3 regions of the Noviherbaspirillum saxi genome follow, and region 2 is predicted to be linked to each of the others. Evidence: predicted binding sites of a transcription regulator. Region 2 holds the regulator's gene; each other region holds the start of a gene.
What was found. Region 2 encodes LexA, which represses DNA repair genes until DNA is damaged. Its sites were predicted from a motif close to ACTGTATNNNNATACAGT; they were not measured.

Region 1 (4,266 bases), 160 kb from region 2:
CTGCGATGACCGGGGCTGCCAGTTCGATACGACCGAGCCGCTCTTTCAGCAGGCGCGTCAGATGCTCTTCATGCCAGGCAGGTTCAGCTAGTGCAATCTCGATCGGCGTGGGAGGAATCGCCGCGCGGCCGCGTTCATGCTCCAGCTGCAGGACAAAGCGGGACACGGCAAGCTGCTGAGTCACCAGCCAGCCTGTCAGTTGCAGCAGCAGGCGATGCGCGGCGAACAATACGGCTTCCGCATGTTCGATCCGATCGGGTAGCTCGAGTTTTGCGGAAAAGCTTTTCGGCGCCTGTATCCAGTCAAACAGTTCCGGCGCCTGTCCGTAGGCACGGTCGAGCGCATCCAGCACGCTCTTGTCGCAACGCCGTTGCAGTCCTGCGCGCGGCAGCTTGCGCAAATCGGCGAAGCTGCGGCAGCCGATGCCATCCAGCCACTCGAGATAAGGCCATGTCTGCGGCAGCAGGGTGCAGGGCAGGGTATCGAGGCGGCGCGTCATGCTTTCCATGCATACCACACGGCGATGTGCGGGAAGCTCTTTCCGCTCCCGGCAGGCCAGCAGCCAGGCGCCTTGCGCGGTTGGCGCCATGCCCAGTTGCGGCGTCAAGCCAAGTATGCCAACGCTATGGCGCACCAGCCGGCATAGCGCCCGTCTTCCTCCGAATGCGCGCAGACTGGCTGTCACATCGAGCAGCAAACTGCCTCGTTCTCCCAGGGCCACTTCCGGCGTGTATTGCAGCAGGGCGAGAGTAATGCCGTCGAGTACTTCCCGCTCCCGCAAGTGATCGCGTTCATGCAGAGTCGCACTAGGGCACATGGCCTGCGCACCCGCGCGCCGCATGCCGATGCATATTCCGCCGCGGTGAGCTTGCGGACTAGCAGCGATGACACGCTCCCGCTCCACGATCACATGTTCTCCGGGAAGGCTCCAGCGCGGCCTGATGGCTTCGAGCGGTAATAGCGGCAGATGCAGGGCTATCCATGAGCGCATTGGAGGATCCGCCACCGTTCAATTGACGGAACAGGCTTGCGGCCCGGTCATGGCGGTATTGATGCTTTGGTCGCTGATGTGCGCAACAGCCTCCCTTGTCGGTACGGGGTTGGAGATTGGTGCTGCGGACCGCGAAGCTGGCAGGAAAACGGAGGATGGCATGTCATCCATCGGCACATGGAGCGGGTCGTCGCGCCGCGGACCGCGCCGTTTCACGATATCGACCTGGATGCCGCCGTACGTCGGTCGCAGCGCCAGCCGTAATGATGCAGGCGAGGCATCCTGGGTGCAGGCCAAGGGGCGCATCATCCAGAACAGGGTTTCGGTTCCTTGGGCCGCAAGATGCAGGCGACGCAGGGATTCGGTGCGGACGTGCGACTGCCATAACAGCAATGCGCCGCAACTTCCATTGCGCAAAACTTGTTCTGCGCTCCACAAGGCATCGGCGCTACGTGTGGTTTTTATCCATACGAGACTGTCGACCGGCAGACCCCATGCGGTCCATGCCGCAATCTGCGGCATGTAAGGCGGCTGTACCAGCGCAATGCGGCGCTTGCGGGCGATGGCCTGGAAAGCGGGACGCAGCAGGCGCATTTCGCCTATGCCCGGTTGCTGCATCAGCAATTCAATCAATGTCGCACTTGGCCAGCCGCCGTTCGGCAGTTCTTGATCCAGTAGCGGATGACCGGTGGAGATGACTGCCGCCTGATAAGAACCCATCTGGTCGGCTCGCCATACGGCAGGGGGCAGGGCAGAGGATTCATTTGAATTGGGTATGGCGGAAACTAATGCGGACATCCGGACCTCCTAATATTCTTTTCTGTGATGCTGGACATCAATTTGTACTGTATAAATATACAGTACATTCAAACGAATGCTTAGTCAGATTCGTCATGTGATGGATCTGTCTTTATAATTTTTAAAAGCTTTATTTGCCTTTCATGCAAGCTCGTGTCACTTCAGTCGGCCTGTTGATCAAACCCAATCCCGCCGACACGTTCGAATATCCGCATCACATTGACCGCGCCAGTCTGGATGCCTTGCCATCGAAGCCAGGCATTTACATTTTTCGCGACACGCAGAATCGTCCTCTCTATATCGGCAAGAGCGTCAATATCCGGGCCAGGGTGTTATCCCATCTGCGCACCCCGGAAGAGGCACGCATGCTTCAGCAGAGCAGTCATGTCGAATTCCGGCGTACGGCCGGCGATATCGGCGCGCTTTTGCTGGAGTCTCGCCTGATCAAGGAATTGCAGCCGCTGCATAACAAGAAACTGCGCCGCACGCGCGAGATGTGCACTTTACGGCTGGGACCTGGCGTGAAATCGGCGCCGGAGATTGTCTATGCGCGTGACCATGACTTTGCCCGTACGGCGGGCCTGTACGGTTTGTTCGCCACTCGCAAGGCGGCGCAGGAAAAACTGCGCGAGATCGTGGAAATGCAGATGCTGTGCCCGGCCCTGACCGGGCTGGAAAGCACCATCCGGGGACGTGCCTGTTTCGCCCGGCAGATTTCGCGTTGCCTGGGTGCCTGCATCGGTGCAGAACCCATGCAGGAACATTACCGCAGGCTCAAGGCCGCGTTGAACGACATGCGCATCATGGTCTGGCCGTATGAGGGAGCAATGGGCATTGTTGAAGAATGCGACGGCTGGAAGCAGACCCATGTTATCGATCACTGGTTTTATCTTGGATCGATTGATCATGTCGCCGGCTCACCGCCTATCAAGCGGGCGGCAAGGAAGGACTTTGATGTGGATACCTACAAGATTCTGGTAAAGCCGATACTGCGCGGAGAATTGCGAATCGAGGCAGTGGAAATCTGAATTTGTAAAACCTGAAGCCGCAAAATAAATTCAATGCATGGCCTTTAAAACAACAAGCCGTGTTCCGGCATTTAACCGGAACACGGCTTGTTCATGTTGAAAGCCGCTTGTGCTGAAGCTTATTTCGAACCGCTGGCAGAGCCGCCTGCCCCTCCCGAAGGCGTAGTTGCGCTGCCGGTGGCGCCAGTCGTGTCGGTGGAACCTGCGCTGCCGGTAGTGCCTGTGCCTCCGCTGCTGCCAGGGGTGCTGGCGCTGGGTGTGCTGCCTGTTGCGCCTGTAGCGCCGGTACTGCCGCCGGCTGATGAGGTATCACCTGTGGTTCCTGCAGCGCTGCCACTGGCACTCGGTGTACTTCCTGTGGTACCAGCCGCACCAGCATCCGTACCGCTACTGCTGCTGGAGGTGCTGCCCGTGCCGCCAGTGGTGCCGGTTGTTCCACCAGCTGTGCTACCGGTGGTTCCGGTACTGGCAGGAGCTCCAGCGCTGCTGGTGCTGCTGCTGCCACCGGTGCCAGCTGTGCCGGCGTCTTTTTTGTCGCAGGCGCCCAAAGTCAACGTGGCGACAAGCGCCGCGAGCAATACTGAATATTTCATGCTGGTTCCTCTCAAGAAAATATAGTTGTAGATCAGTACACAGCCTTTTGGAGAAATTTGTCTGGCTTAAGTGCCAGCCATGGTTTTGATAAATATCAATCGAGATATGTTTTATTCAATAAGCATGAGGCAATTTTTGAGATGGGAACACCTTAAAACAGGATAATGTATTGCCCTAAAACAATTATTTTTCCGTACGAATATAATCCGCCGCTTGCGCTCGTTATTGTTGCATTGGACATCTTTCGATATATGCCTTGCTGATTCAAGAAAAAGAATGTTCGATTCTCTGCGTCGTCATTACGCTGGTGCTTGGTCTGGTGCTGCTCAACCGCGTCGTGCGCGACCTGCGCCAGCTCACGATGGCGGCAAAAAAGGTCGGCGATGGCGAGCCTCTGCCATCGCTCAATATCCAACGTCGCGATGAGATCGGTCAGCTTGCCATATCGTTCAGCGAGATGGAACATAACCTGCGCATCGACAAGCTCACCGCAGTCTTCAATCGCGCCTCGCTGAGCGCAAATCGGCGCATTGCGCCGGCAGCTCGCACAGCGCCATAGCGAGCGTCCCCGCTTCGCGCTGCTGTTTATCGACCTGGACCATTTCAAGTCAATCAACGATCGGTATGGTCATGGCGCCGGAGACAAGGTGCTGACGGCCGTCGCCTCACGGCTGAAAGAATCCGTGCGCATCACCGACGTGGTAGCGACGCGCTCCCAGCCACTCAAACCAGTGTCACATAGTCCCGCAGGAAGGTCTTGGTCTGTTTGTCCGGGAAGACGATGATCACTTTGTCGCCATTGGCAGATACGACACGTCCCTCCCCATATTTCGGTACCTTGACCGTTGAACCTGC
Region 2 (4,266 bases):
CAAAGACTGCGCCATACGCAGTGCACGCCGAAGAGGACGAGCGCAATAAAAAAGCCGGCTTGCGCCGGCTTTTTTATTGAATGCCAAAACTGCTTAGGCTTGCTCGCCAACCACAGCAATCGTGATGTCGACCACGACGTCGGTATGCAGTGCGACCGCGATAGTGTGATCGCCAACGACCTTCAGTGGGCCTTGCGGCATGCGGATCTGCGCCTTCTCGACCGGGAAACCTTGCTTGGATACCGCGGCAGCGATATCGGCATTGGTTACGGAACCGAACAGACGGCCATCAACGCCAGCCTTTTGAGCGATCCGAACAGTCGTACCGTTCAGCTTTTCACCTTGAGCCTGAGCTGCTGCCAGCTTTTCGCCAGCTGCTTTTTCCAGGTCTGCACGCTTTGCTTCAAATTCTGCAACTGCAGTAGCTGTAGCACGACGTGCCTTGCGCTGGGGAATCAGGAAGTTACGAGCGTAACCGTCCTTCACGCGTACGACTTCACCCATATTGCCGAGATTAACGACTTTTTCCAACAGAATGACTTGCATGTTTTTCTCCTATTCTTCAGTCGTCAATTAGGCGTTGTGCAGATCGGTGTAAGGCAGCAACGCGAGATAGCGTGCGCGCTTGATCGCAGTGTCAACTTGACGCTGGTAGTGTGCTTTTGTACCGGTCAGACGTGCCGGCATGATCTTGCCATTTTCCTGAACGAAATCCTTCAGGGTGTCCACGTCCTTATAGTCAACTTGCTCAACGCCGGCGGCGGTGAAGCGGCAGAATTTCTTGCGCTTGAACAGAGGATTCTGCTGCTGACGCTTGTTCTTGAGTTTGCTTTTATCGAATTTTTTACCGAATGCCATGTTTGGCTCCTGTACTGTATCTAGTGATCTGGTGAATAAGCTTCGAAATCCGTGATATGGAATACGAGGCCTTTGCTATTGCGATTCTTACGTGCGAGGAAACCAGTGAATACCATGGTCTCACCTAGCTCCGCCTTGTTAAGCCTTCCTGAAATTTCACCTGCGGCAACCGCAGAAATTTCAAACTCAACCTGGCGCGGGAGACCCGCTTCCACCTGTCCGGAGGCGTGCAGCAATTTTGCCGACACGATCGGTATGCCCGCCGGCGTGTAGCGCAACACTTCGCGCTCGGCAATGGCCGCTATCAGGCGTAGCTGGTTCACTCTCCTCGACTGACAGAATTACGCAGCGGCTGCTTCGGAACGCTGAGTCTTCGCAGCATCTTCCTTCTGCACAGCCTTCATCATCGGCGACGGCGCAGTTTCAGCCTTCTTCATCTTGACAGTCAGGTGGCGCAGGACAGCATCGTTAAACTTGAAGCCGGTTTCGATTTCAGCCAGAGTTTCATTGTCGCACTCGATGTTCATGCAGACATAGTGGGCCTTGGCCAACTTCTGGATCATGTAAGCCATCTGGCGACGACCCCAGTCTTCAACGCGGTGCACTTTGCCGTTACGAGCAGTTACGATGCCCTTGTAACGTTCGATCATTGCAGGAACCTGCTCGCTTTGATCGGGATGGACAATAAATACGATTTCATAATGACGCATGTAATCTCCTTTTGGACGGATTTAAAAATCGCCCACCTCGGCGTCAAGACGAGTGTGGGAAGAGGAAAGCCCGCTATCATAACCTGCGAACAGGTAAAACTCAATCATTTCAAGCGCTTAATGCTGATCACTTGGCGCGCGCGTAAAAATCGCAAAACTTCCCTTGCAATCATTTAAGGGCTGTATAAAAATACAGCCTGTCTATATCAACAGCATGGCTTAAGGAAGCGCTAACGCTGAAAGATGATCTTCAGTCAATATGCCTTTCTCTTTGCCAGATTCCTCGATTGCGAACATGCTTAAACTCACTGCACGCCAGGAACAGATCCTGAACCTGATTAGGGAGGCGATCGAAAATACCGGCTTCCCCCCTACCCGAGCCGAAATTGCCACTGAATTGGGCTTCAAATCCGCCAATGCTGCAGAGGAACATCTACAGGCGCTGGCACGCAAGGGGGCAATAGAAATTTCGCCTGGTACCTCACGGGGAATTCGCCTGCGGGACATCCATGGAGAAACGACAAGCCTATTTGGTGGACGCCAAATGCCGCTTCCACATCCCTCGCTGATGCAGCTTAGTCTTCCACTGGTCGGACGCGTGGCCGCAGGTTCGCCTATACTTGCTCAGGAGCATATCGAGGCAAGCTACAGCGTCGATCCTTCTCTGTTTTCGGCCAAACCGGATTTCCTGCTCAAAGTACGCGGTTTGTCCATGCGCGATGCCGGCATTATGGACGGCGATCTACTTGCGGTGAAAAAAGTCGACAGCGCAAAAAATGGACAAATTGTGGTGGCCCGCCTTGGCGATGAAGTAACGGTTAAACGTTACAAGAAAAGCGGTTCCGTCATTGAGCTGCTGCCCGAGAATCCGGATTTCGAACCGATCCGTGTCGATTCCAGCCAGGAAAATTTTGCTTTGGAAGGTTTGGCTGTTGGCCTGCTCCGAGCTTGGGCTTGAACATTCAATGATTGCGAACTATACCTGATTGCAATTTAGGTTGCCATCAGGTATTTAATTTAATATGCCTTGCCTTCTTGGCCCATGTCGGGTCCGCAGGTTAGCAAGTTATTTATTTAGATAGCTTTGTTACCTTGGCGAGCACGTGACGTGCAATTCCTCTCACGATATTCACTTCCTCGGTCTCGAGTTGAGTGCGCGAAAATAACCTTCGCAGACGAGACATGAGCTTCTTTGGATTAGTCGGATCGAGAAATTCAACCGCCACCAAGGCTTCTTCCAGGTGTGCGTACATGCCGTCGATCTGCGCCATGCTGGCGGGATCTCCTTGAAATCCGATTACCGATTGGGCAACATTGTCGCCGCCCTGTGCTTGCCTGGCCTCATATGCAAGAATTTGTACTGCCTGCGCAAGATTCAAGGAAGAATAATCAGGATTGGCGGGGATATTGATCAAGACATTGCATTTCTCGATGATCTGATTCGGCAATCCATAGCGCTCGCTGCCAAAAACCAATGCCGCGTTGAGTGTCACATCACCGTACAAAGCAGACGCCAATGTCCGTGGCGTCATCACCGGCGGCGAATACTCGCGCAGTCGCGCACTCAAGGCAGCAGCGAAGTTACACCCTAGTAGCGCTTCTTCAATTGTATCAACGACTTTCGCTGCGGCAAGAACATCTTGCGCACCGCTGGCGAAGGCGATCGCTTCTTCCTGTTGCAAGGCATCCGGAAAGCGCGGATTGACCAGCACAAGTTGCGAAAAACCCATGGTTTTCATGGCGCGCGCGACGGCACCTATATTGCCAGGATGACTGGTATCGACCAGTACAAAACGAAGGCGGCCGAAAAGAGAAGTGTTGGTTTGTGGCTGGTTCATTTAAAATAGCGACCTTACGCGGCGCGTGAATTTTTCAATGCACGAACGACCGCATCGCTCATTAATTCTTCAATGTGGTTCCGGACGCGGTAGGCGGCGGTACCGCAATTCTAACGGAACCTCTATGCATCCCATGCTCAATACGGCGGTAAAGGCTGCCCGCCGCGCCGCTTCGATCATCAACAGGGCCTCTTTCGACATCGACCGCATCAAGGTCACCGAGAAAGGCCATAACGATTTCGTGACGGAAGTCGATCAAGCCGCCGAGCAGGCCATCATCGAGGTGTTAAAAACCGCCTATCCCGACCACGCCATTCTTGCCGAGGAATCCGGTCCGTCACAAAACCTGCATGACGAAAACGACAATGTCTGGATCATCGATCCTATCGACGGCACCACCAACTTCATCCACGGCTTTCCGCAATACTGCGTATCGATCGCGCTTCAGCAGCGCGGCCAGATCACCCAGGCGGTTGTATACGATCCTAACCGTAACGACCTGTTCACCGCTAGCAAAGGCGCCGGTGCCTATCTCAATGAAAAGCGAATCCGCGTCGGTCGTCGTGACAAGATGGCTGATGCCTTGATCGGCACAGGCTTTCCATTCCGCGAGGGCGCAGGTCTGGACGAATACATGCAGATGTTCAAAATCATGACGGAAAAATGTGCCGGATTACGCCGCCCCGGTGCGGCCGCATTGGACCTCGCGTATGTCGCTGCCGGCCGGCTCGATGGTTTTTTTGAAAAAGGCCTGCAAACCTGGGATATGGCTGCAGGATCATTGCTGATTACCGAAGCCGGCGGCATCGTCGGCAACTTTGCCGGCGAGTCCGATTACCTGTATAAAGGCAATGTACTTG
Region 3 (4,266 bases), 380 kb from region 2:
ATGGCCGACGGCCGCGTACGTGACACCGTGGTGTACAGCATCATCCGCAATGAATGGCCGGGCGTGAAAACCAACCTGCAGTTCAAACTTGAGGCAGGAGCTTCCCATGCTGATTGACTTTTTCTTTACCCTCAAGGATGCCAAGATTCCGGTCTCGATCAAGGAATTCCTGATCCTGCTCGAAGCCATGCAAGAGAATGTGATCAGTCCTTCGCTGGACGATTTCTATTTTCTGTCGCGTACCACGCTGGTCAAGGACGAGGCGCACTACGACAAGTTCGACAAGGCATTCGGACTATACTTCCGCGGCATCGACGCGATCTTTGAAAAGCATCCTGAAATCCCGCTCGAATGGCTGCAGAAGCGCATGGAGCGCGAACTCACGCCGGAGCAGAAAGCCGCCATCGAGAAGTTCGGCTACGACAAGCTGATGGACCGGCTGAAGGAATTGCTGAAGGAACAAAAGGAACGCCACGAAGGCGGCAGCAAATGGATCGGTACCGGCGGCACTTCGCCGTTCGGCAACGGCGGCCAGAATCCGGAAGGCATACGGATCGGCGGCGAAGGCGGCAACCGTTCGGCGGTCAAAGTGTGGGAAGCGCGCGCCTATCGCGACTACGACGACGAACGCGAACTGGGCACACGCAATATCAAGGTGGCGCTGCGTCGCCTGCGCAAGTTCGCGCGCGAAGGTGCCGAGGAAGAGCTTGCGCTCGACGATACGATTCGCGCTACCGCCAACAATGCCGGCTACCTCGATATCAAGATGCAGCCCGAGCGCAAGAACAATATCAAGGTGCTGATGCTGCTGGATGTCGGCGGCACCATGGACGACCACATCGCCCGTACCGAGGAATTGTTTTCTGCCGCGAAGACGGAATTCAAGAACATGGAATTTTTTTACTTCCATAACTGCGTGTACGACTACCTGTGGAAGAACAACCGGCGTCGGCATGCGGAACGCTTTCCGACCTGGGATATCCTGCGCAAGTACACGCCGGATACCAAGCTGATTTTCGTTGGCGACGCGACCATGAGCCCGTATGAGATCCTGCAGCCGGGCGGCTCGGTCGAATACAACAACGAAGAAGCGGGCGCCGAATGGCTGCAGCGATTCACCAGCACCTTCCCGAAATTCATCTGGCTCAATCCGGAGCCGGAAGGCTTGTGGCAATACCGGCAATCGATCTCGGTCATCCGGCAGTTGATGAACAACCGGATGTTCCCGGTCACGATCGAAGGCCTGGAGCGTGGAATGCGGCTGTTGAGCAAGTAACTGTGCCCGAGCCGGCAGTTTGTCAGCGGCCCCGGGGCAGGAATTTCTTCAGTACGGTGATCAGGTGATGGCTGGCCAGCGGCTTGTTCAGAAAACCTTCGATGCCGACGTAGCGCGCCTGCTCCGCGTCGTATTCGAAGGGTTTGCTGACCAGAAGGATCACGCTGATCTTTACCGGGGAATTTTTTTCCTTGACCCCCCAGCACAAGCGATACGGATCCACGCCCGGGGTTGACGTATTGATCATCACGACGGCGATCGATTGCTTCTTGCACAGTTCCACTGCGCTCAATTCATCGCCGGCCCAGAGTACCGGCACTTGTTGGCGCGACAGCAGATCCGACAGGTAATCGCGGGAAGCCGTATTCTTGTCGACGATCAAGACGGCGCCGTCTTCCGGGATTTTTGCGCGCATTTTTTCGTATTCGGCCGGGACGGTCAGGTCGATATCGAGACGATGGCGACGACGCCGTTCCGGCACGATCACGATGTCGGACGCTTCCAGACGGGAAAGCGCATCGGCCCGTTTTTCAACCAACTCATCCAAGGCGGCAAACAGTACATTCCAGACAATTGGGTGGGGAATGCGCGGATGCGAAAGATCGATTTGTGGATTGCCGACCAGCAACGCCGGCCGCACTTCGCTGGCACGCAGATCAGCGAGCGTAATCATGGCCTTCAGTTGATCCGCATTGACCACATACATGTCAGGATCCTGAAGATTGTCTTCCGCGAGACGAAAATAGCCGTATCCTTTTCCCTCCTGCCTGCCGAACGCAAGGTCGAAACTGCCGGTTTCCTCATCGGAAAAGCCGATCAAGCGCACTGCAAAGGGAAAAATGGAATTCGACATGGCATGTCATTCTATAAATATTTCATGTCGTAGTACTACTGAAATTTCTTACAGGAATGAAAAAGTTCAATACCTGGCTGACTGCAACCCGCGCCAACGTTAATGACGGCAGCCATGGGCTGTAGTTCCAATGTTGCAAATCTTTGGTTTATCCCCAAGATAGCCTTGGTCAGACACAGCGACACCTGTACACTTATACAGCTTTTTGTCTATGCCGTTTCGGGCTGAGCAGGTCGAACTGAATTGGCTCTAGATTGGCTCTAGAATGCTGGGACTTATGTTTAAATACATTCCCTCCGGAAATAATCGTATCTTTGGCGTTTTCACTTGAATGGCAACTAAAAAATCCTCTGCCTCCGATTACAGCGAATCATCAATCCGGGTCCTGAAGGGCCTTGAACCGGTGAAGCAGCGGCCGGGCATGTACACCCGCACCGAAAATCCGTTGCACATCATCCAGGAAGTCATCGACAACGCCTCCGACGAAGCGCTCGGCGGCCATGGCAAGAATATCGTCGTCACCCTCAACACCGACGGCAGCGTCAGCGTGGAAGACGATGGACGCGGTATCCCGGTCGGCCCGCATCCCGAAGAGAAGGTACCCACCGTTGAGATCGTCTTCACCCGCCTGCATGCGGGCGGCAAGTTCGACAAGGGTTCCGGCGGCGCATACTCGTTCTCCGGCGGCCTGCATGGGGTCGGCGTGTCAGTCACCAATGCGCTGTCGTCACGACTGGAAATCATGGTCTGGCGCGAGGGCGGCTTGCACCAGCTGACGTTCGCCGATGGCGACGTGGTACAGAAACTGAAATCGCGCCCGCTGGCCAAGGATGAAAAGAAATCCGGCACCCGCGTCACCGTCTGGCCGAACCCCAAATATTTTGACTCCGCCATCATTCCGGCCGCTGAACTGCAGCGCCTGTTGCGCTCGAAAGCGGTGCTGCTGCCCGGCGTGAAAGTCACGCTGATCAACGCAAAGAACAGCGACACGCAAACCTGGCAGTACGACCAGGGCTTGCGCGGCTATCTGATCGAATCGCTGGCCCAGGCTTCGCATGCGGAGCCGCTGATCCCGCTGTTCGAAGGCCAGCAGTATGCGGGCGCCGACGCGGAAGGCTTTGCCGAAGGCGAAGGCGCGGCCTGGGTCGTTGCCTGGACTGAAGACGGCAATGTGGTGCGCGAATCCTACGTAAACCTGATTCCGACACCGGCCGGCGGCACCCATGAAGCCGGCCTGCGCGACGGCTTGTTCGGCGCGGTGAAGAGCTTCGTCGAAATGCATTCGCTGCTGCCCAAGGGCGTGAAGCTGCTGCCCGAAGACGTGTTCGCACGCGTTTCCTTTGTGCTGTCGGCCAAGGTGCTCGATCCGCAGTTCCAGGGCCAGATCAAGGAAAGACTGAATTCGCGCGATGCCGTGCGCCTGGTCTCGACCTATACCAAGCCGGCGCTGGAGCTATGGCTGAATCACCATGTCGACTATGGCAAGAAACTGGCCGACCTGGTCATCAAGCAAGCCCAGTCGCGCCTGCGTTCGGCGCAAAAGGTCGAGAAAAAGAAATCCTCTGGCGTGGCGGTATTGCCCGGCAAACTGACCGACTGCGAATCGGACGATGTCTCGCGCAACGAAATCTTCCTGGTCGAGGGCGACTCGGCCGGCGGTTCCGCCAAGATGGGACGCGACAAGGAATTTCAGGCCATCTTGCCCTTGCGCGGCAAGGTCCTCAATTCCTGGGAAACCGAACGCGACCGCCTCTTTGCCAATAATGAAATTCACGACATCGCGGTGGCGATCGGTGTCGACCCGCATGGGGCGAACGACACACCCGACCTGAGCGGCCTGCGCTACGGCAAGATCTGCATCCTGTCCGATGCGGACGTCGACGGCTCGCACATCCAGGTTCTGCTGCTGACGTTGTTCTTCAAGCATTTCCCGCAACTGATCGCACGCGGCCATATCTGTGTCGCACGGCCTCCGCTCTATCGTGTCGATGCGCCGGCGCGCGGCAAGAAACTGGCGCAGAAACTGTATGCACTGGACGACGGCGAACTGGAAGCGATCGAAGACAAGCTGCGCAAGGATGGCGTGAAGGATGGCGGATGGAGCATTTCGCGCTTCAAAGGCCTGGGCGAAATGAAT

Region 1: a site for LexA is predicted at 1,836-1,853, ahead of imuA (translesion DNA synthesis-associated protein ImuA). Genes of this name have one in related genera too.
Region 3: a site for LexA is predicted at 2,314-2,331, ahead of D3871_RS05465 (DNA topoisomerase IV subunit B). Genes of this name have one in related genera too.

Annotation. Positions count from the first base shown of each region.
Region 1 covers NZ_QYUO01000001.1:1,669,104-1,673,369, forward strand. Annotated here, with positions in the region: gene D3871_RS07860 (Y-family DNA polymerase) at 1-991, opposite strand, end outside; gene imuA (translesion DNA synthesis-associated protein ImuA) at 1,010-1,789, opposite strand; gene D3871_RS07870 (endonuclease) at 1,933-2,817, shown strand; gene D3871_RS07875 (hypothetical protein) at 2,905-3,435, shown strand; gene D3871_RS07880 (HAMP domain-containing protein) at 3,668-3,970, shown strand; gene D3871_RS31620 (GGDEF domain-containing protein) at 3,942-4,196, shown strand; gene D3871_RS07890 (RecQ family ATP-dependent DNA helicase) at 4,135-4,266, opposite strand, start outside.
Region 2 covers NZ_QYUO01000001.1:1,511,783-1,516,048, reverse strand. Annotated here, with positions in the region: gene rplI (50S ribosomal protein L9) at 94-546, opposite strand; gene rpsR (30S ribosomal protein S18) at 574-858, opposite strand; gene priB (primosomal replication protein N) at 879-1,181, opposite strand; gene rpsF (30S ribosomal protein S6) at 1,200-1,568, opposite strand; gene lexA (transcriptional repressor LexA) at 1,864-2,526, shown strand; gene D3871_RS07110 (RNA methyltransferase) at 2,639-3,406, opposite strand; gene D3871_RS07105 (inositol monophosphatase family protein) at 3,531-4,266, shown strand, end outside.
Region 3 covers NZ_QYUO01000001.1:1,135,578-1,139,843, reverse strand. Annotated here, with positions in the region: gene D3871_RS05480 (GNAT family N-acetyltransferase) at 1-117, shown strand, start outside; gene D3871_RS05475 (vWA domain-containing protein) at 107-1,276, shown strand; gene D3871_RS05470 (response regulator) at 1,299-2,129, opposite strand; gene D3871_RS05465 (DNA topoisomerase IV subunit B) at 2,461-4,266, shown strand, end outside.